2 linked regions of the Sagittula sp. P11 genome follow. The protein of the gene in region 1 interacts with the protein of each later gene in a pairwise test. Links are inferred from orthologs where the notes say so. Each region holds a gene or a part of one and is shown on either strand. Other genes may lie near its edges.

What was found. Proteins that work in one complex are often made in the same cells at the same time.
Region 2: the proteins of CDO87_RS08965 (region 1) and def interact in binary tests that used the Escherichia coli proteins (3 or more experiments, as listed by UniProt). The link is inferred for Sagittula sp. P11 from one-to-one orthologs.

Annotation. Positions count from the first base shown.
Region 1 is NZ_CP021913.1:1,829,885-1,832,891, forward strand. The notes cover bases 208-2,978. They hold CDO87_RS08965 (aspartate-semialdehyde dehydrogenase), read right to left. Parts: upstream 2,219-2,978; coding sequence 1,196-2,218; downstream 208-1,195. Other genes in these bases: CDO87_RS08960 (hypothetical protein), read right to left, coding at 208-544; CDO87_RS08970 (nucleoside-diphosphate sugar epimerase/dehydratase), read left to right, coding at 2,498-2,978. In the rest of the region: CDO87_RS08955 (carbonic anhydrase), read left to right, coding at 1-162; more of CDO87_RS08960, read right to left, coding at 197-207; more of CDO87_RS08970, read left to right, coding at 2,979-3,007.
Region 2 is NZ_CP021913.1:1,307,309-1,310,308, forward strand. What follows is about bases 204-3,000. They hold def (peptide deformylase), read right to left. Parts: upstream 1,968-3,000; coding sequence 1,440-1,967; downstream 204-1,439. Other genes in these bases: def (peptide deformylase), read right to left, coding at 458-949; def (peptide deformylase), read right to left, coding at 946-1,443; CDO87_RS06360 (MalY/PatB family protein), read left to right, coding at 2,072-3,000. Also shown: fmt (methionyl-tRNA formyltransferase), read right to left, coding at 1-152. UniProt on the Escherichia coli protein: Removes the formyl group from the N-terminal Met of newly synthesized proteins. Requires at least a dipeptide for an efficient rate of reaction. N-terminal L-methionine is a prerequisite for activity but the enzyme has broad specificity at other positions.

The sequences.
Region 1 (3,007 bases):
CACGAGGCGGTGCGCGTGTCGCTGAGAAACCTGATGACCTTCCCCTTCGTGAAGGAGGCGGTCGAAAAGGGCACGCTGTCGCTGCACGGTCTCTGGACCGACATCGGCGAGGGCGGCCTGATGCACATCGACCGCAAGAGCGGCCAGTTCACCGTGGTCTGAACTTCGGGGGGCGCCTGCGAACGGCAGCGCGCCCTCAGTTCATCGCGCGGCGCAATTCCCCCGAATGACCGCCGCGGTGCGCCTTCACGCAGGGCCGCCCGATCCGGGCCGCGATGCGCGCCATCGGGATGCCGAGATCGGTGCCCGTGCACAGCCCTTCGCCGTGGTCGTTCAGCACGACGAGATGCCCCTCGCGGAACGTGAGGCTGTAGCCCTTGACCGCCAGTCTTTCGGAGATCTCGGCCCAACTGTCCGATTGTTCGAGGATGGGGGATAGAAAAAGGCGCAGCATCGCGCGCGTTTCGCAGTCGAGAGGAGCGGGAAGTCCCGGCAATTTCTGGGCATCCTGCCACCCGGCCTGCGCGTCCGGTTGGTGTTGCATTGAAAGTGCTCCTTGCCTGTCCGGAAACGCTGGAACCCAAATGCGTCGAAATTGTGGCGAACCGGCTGCCTCTTGTGGCGCATTGGCATCAAGTTGGAAACTGTCGCTTAATTGGCCACAGAACTGCGGCGCCACGGGCAACAATGCGCTGATGACCGTTGTCGGTCGCTCTTCATGTCCGGTTGTGGGACGCAGTCGCTGCGGCCCGCCGTCAGAGAGAGAGATGAGAGAGACGGTTGGCAAGCCGCAGCGCGAACAGGGCGGGCGCAGGGCGCCCCTTAGTCACGCGGGGCGCTTGCCCGCATCGGCGATGTCGCGAGAAAGGGACCTTGGGCTGCCTCCGGAGAGAGAGGAGAGAGGCGGGCCGCGTACTTCGGTCGGTTGCCGTTCTGGCAAGGCATCTCATCGCGTGCAGACAATGTATACCATTGTCGACGAACTCCGCCTATCGCCGGTTGGGCTAGCTGGCGGGGCGTCCGGTTAGCACTTCGATACAATTGGACAGGAGTTGCGTGGCAGAGGCACCTGAAGGTTGCAGTGCCTTGCGGACGGTTAACCCTTGGCCTTCACTTGCGATCCCAAGATACAGAAACGGCGCGCGACCAAGGGCAGGTCGCGCGCCGCAAAGGGTCAGTCGATTCGGAAAGGCGGTCAGCCCTTCTTCAGGCACCGCTGGCCAAGAACCTCGGCGATCTGCACGGCGTTCAGCGCCGCGCCCTTCCGCAGGTTGTCCGAGACGCACCACAGGTTCAGACCGTTGTCGATGGTCGAGTCCTGCCGGATGCGGGAGATGAACGTGGCGAAGTCACCCACACATTCCTTCGGCGTGACGTAGCCGCCGTCCTCGCGCTTGTCGATCACCATGATACCGGGCGCCTCGCGCAGGATGTCGCGCGCCTCGTCCTCGTCGAGGAATTCCTCGAACTCGATGTTGATCGCCTCGGAGTGGCCGACGAAGACCGGCACGCGCACGCAGGTCGCGGTCAGCTTGATGCTCGGATCGATGATCTTCTTCGTCTCCACGACCATCTTCCACTCTTCCTTGGTGGAGCCGTCTTCCATGAAGACATCGATGTGCGGGATCACGTTGAAGGCGATCTCTTTCGGGTATTTCTTCGGCGGCACCTCGGACACCGGGTTGTAGACCGCCTTGGTCTGATCCCAGAGCTCGTCCATGCCTTCCTTGCCCGAGCCTGACACCGACTGGTAGGTCGACACCACGACGCGCTTGATCTTCGCGCGGTCGTGCAGCGGCTTCAGCGCGACGACCATCTGCGCGGTCGAGCAGTTCGGGTTCGCGATGATGTTCTTCTTGGAATAGCCCATCACGGCGTCGGCGTTCACTTCCGGCACGATCAGCGGCACGTCCGGATCGTAGCGGTAGAGCGACGAGTTGTCGATCACCACGCAGCCCGCCGCGGCGGCCTTCGGCGCGAATTCCTTGGTCGGGCCGGAGCCCACGGCGAACAGTGCGATATCCCAACCGGTGAAGTCGAACGTCGCGAGGTCCTGGGTCTTGAGTGTCCTGTCGCCAAAGCTGACTTCGGTCCCGAGTGACCGGCGCGAAGCCAGCACGGCGATCTCGTCGACGGGGAATTCCCGTTCGGCGAGGATGTTCAGCATTTCGCGGCCCACGTTGCCCGTGGCGCCCGCGACGACGATGCGGTAACCCATTTGGCCCTCCTTAAAGGTCAGGGTCGCACGGGACCCCTGCCCCACACGACTGCTGGCGCGGTGCATACCGCAGGCAGCCCATGGGCGAAAGGCCGTATATTAACGCGTCCCCCGAACCGGGCGACATTCGGCGATATCCGCGTCGAATGCGGTGCCCACGACAATCGAAAGGCGAGCGGGTTAAACCCGCCTTAACCCGAGACATGCTTATCGTCCTGATGTTCCCGATGCGTACGCGAAGTACGGACGGGGCCCGCGAAGTGGGAGAGAGGTCTGGACATGTTCTTCAGGATCGTCACCGGCATGACCCGCCCCCAGAAACGGGCGGCGTTCATCTCGCTCGACGCACTGGTCATCCTGCTTGCGTTCGGGATGTCGGTCCTGCTCACCGCGCATGGGCGGATCGGGATGGCGGAGGCGGCCCCGGTGGCGCTGGTCCTCACGACAAGCGGGGCGATCCTCGGATGGGTGCTGGGCCTGACGCGGACGAAGCTGGATGCGTTCGAGATGCGCGGCCCGGGGCGGACCGCCGCATATGCCGCCGCCCTGGGTCTGCTCGGCTATGCAATTGCGCCGCGCGCGCTGCCCGCCCTTCCCGTCGGGGCACCCGCCCTTCCCGTCGGGGCACATGTCCACTTCACGCTGCTTGTCCTGGTGCTGTCCGTCGGCTGGCGCATCGCCCTGCGATACGCGATCCGTCAGGTCTACCTGCACGGTGCGGATTCCGTCCGGGTCCTGATCTACGGCGCCGGGGCGACGGGGCAGCAGCTGGTGGCCGCGCTCAGGCAC
Region 2 (3,000 bases), 520 kb from region 1 along the record:
CGCGCATGCACGGGCGTGGGCCGGTCCTTCTTCCCCCGCCCCGCCGGGCGCGGCGGCTGGCAATAGACACAGACGACCTCGTGCCCGGCCTCGACCAGCGCATCGAGCACCGGCACCGAAAACTCCGGGGTTCCCATGAAGACCAGCCGCATCGAAATCTCCTTCCGGGCAAGAGGCGGCGCAAAGCCCCGCCCTACATCACGCGGCCCTGCTTGGCCCATCGCCCGCGCCGTGACAAGCCGATTGCCGGAAGGGGGCTCCGCCCCCCGGCCTGCGGCCTCCCCCCGAGGTATTTCGACAAGGTGAAGCGAATGGCGCGCGCTGCCCTTCATCTTGGTGCAAATACCTCGGGGGAGCTGCGGAGCAGCGGGGGCGGAGCCCCATCGCGCCCTGCAGGGCGCGCCTGTCGGCGCGCCTCATGTCTTTTCGAAGAAAAGGCGGGCCGGCGAGACGAGCCCTACGTTTTGCGCGCCTTGCGGATCAGCATGTCGCGTTTCACCTTGGACAGCCGGTCGAAGTACATCCGCCCGTTCAGGTGATCGATCTGGTGTTGCACCGAGGTGGCCCAGAGGCCGACGAAATCCCGTTCTACCCGCGTGCCCATCTCGTCCAGGTAGGCGACCGTCACGGCGCGGGGACGGGATACTTTGGCCCAGACGCCCGGCAGGTTGGGGCTGCCTTCCTCGTGGTCGCGCAGTTGCACCGAGGCGTGCAGGATTTCCGGGTTGGCCATGCGCACCGCCTCGCCGCGGGTGTCGGAGGCGTCGACCACCGCCAGCCGCAGCATCACGCCGATCTGCGGCGCGGCAAGGCCCACGCCCGGCATCGCCTCCATCGTGTCGATCATGTCGGTCCAGATGGCGCGGATCTCGTCGGTGACGGCCTCCACCGGCGCGGCGACCGTCCTGAGGCGCTTGTCGGGCCAGGGCACGAAGGGGCGGACGGTCATCGCAGGGCCTCGTATTCGGAAAGCAGCGCGCCGCGTTCCGCCAGCGGCAGGTGCTGAAAGTGCATCACCCCGTCGAGGTGATCGGTTTCGTGCTGGGCGATGCGGGCGGCGGCGCCGGTCAGCACGACCTCATGCGTCTTGTCGTCGAGGTCGGTGTAGCGCAGCCTGATCCGCGTTGGTCGGGTAACCATGACCGACACGCCGGGCATCGACAGGCAGGCTTCCTCGCCGGCCTCTTCGGGGCCGTCCAGCGGCTCCACCACCGGGTTGATGCAGACCATCGGCGTCTTCTCCCCGTCCTTCCAGGTCGCGTCCATCACGAACAGCCGCGACCGCACGCCCACCTGCGGCGCGGCGAGGCCGCGGCCCGGGGCGGCGTACATCGTCTCGAACATGTCGCCCGCCAGCCGCGCCACGGCAGAGGGCGCGCGCACCAGCATCGACGCCGCGCGCAGCCCGGTGTCCGGCCAGGTGAGGATCGGCAGCAGGCTCACGCCTTCTCCCGCGCGCGTTCCTTCTTCAGCTTGACCATCTTGCGGGTGATCATCTGACGCCGGAGCGGCTTGAGGTAGTCGATGAAGAGCTTGCCGTCGAGGTGGTCGATCTCGTGCTGGACACAGGTCGCCCAGAGGCCGTCGAAGGTTTCGGTCCGAAGCACGCCGTCGCGGTCAAGCCATTCCACGTCCACGACCTTGGGGCGCTCCACCTCGGCGTATTGCTCGGGAATGGACAGGCAGCCTTCCTCGTAGACGTTCTGCTCCTCCGACGAGGCGATGACGCGCGGGTTGAACATCACCAGCGGGCGGGCGTCCTCCCCGTTGTCGGACTTGGAGCAGTCGAGCACGATCAGCCGCGACAGCACGCCGATCTGCGGCGCGGCCAGCCCGATGCCCGGCGCGTCGTACATGGTTTCCAGCATGTCGTCGGCCAGCACGCGCAGATCGTCCGACAGGTCGGGCACGGGATCGCAGACCTTTTTCAGGCGCGGGTCGGGATGGATGAGGATGGAGCGCTTCATGCGCCGGGATTTAGGGAAATGTGCGCCTTCGCGCAAGCATCGGGGTTGCACCTGCGGATCAGTTGGCTAGCGTCCGCGGCAAAACTGCAGGAGATGCCGCCGCCATGAGCCGCTTTGACGAAGAGATCGACCGCCAGGGAACCCATTCGGTCAAATGGGACATGATGGAAAGCATCTACGGCGTGCCCTCGGACGAAGGTCTTGCGATGTGGGTGGCGGACATGGACTTCCGCCCGCCCGACTGCGTGCAGGCCGCCGTGCAGCGCATGGCCGACCACGGGCTTTACGGCTATTACGGCGACGACCGCGGATACCGCGAGGCGATCTGTTGGTGGATGAAGGAACGGCACGGCTGGACGGTCGAGCCGGGCGCCATCTTCACCACCCACGGGCTGGTCAACGGCACCGCGCTCTGCGTGCAGACCTACACTGAGCCGGGCGACGGCGTCGTCCTGTTCACGCCGGTCTACCACGCCTTTGCCCGCGTCATCAAAGCCTCCGGCCGCGAGGTCGTCGAATGTCCGCTGACGATTCAGGACGGGCGCTACGTGATGGATTTCGACGCCTACGACGCGCAGATGACCGGGCGCGAGAAGATGGTGATCCTCTGTTCGCCGCACAATCCGGGCGGCCGGGTGTGGACCCGCGAAGAACTGCAGGGGCTGGCCGATTTCGCCAGGCGGCACGACCTGATCCTCGTCTCGGACGAGATCCACCATGACCTCGTGATGCCGGGCCATACCCACGTGCCCATGCCGCTGGCGGACGACAGCATCATGGACCGGCTCGTGATGATGACCGCCACGACCAAGACCTTCAACATCGCAGGTTCCCACATCGGCAACGTGATCGTCCCTGACGAACGCCTGCGCGCGCGCTTCGCGGCGACCATGGCGGGGCTGGGGATTTCGCCCAACTCCTTCGGGATGTTCATGGCAGAGGCCGCCTATTCCCCGGAAGGCGCGGCCTGGGTCGACGAACTGGTGCAGTATCTCGACGGCAACCGGCGGCTCTTTGACGAGGGGATCAACGT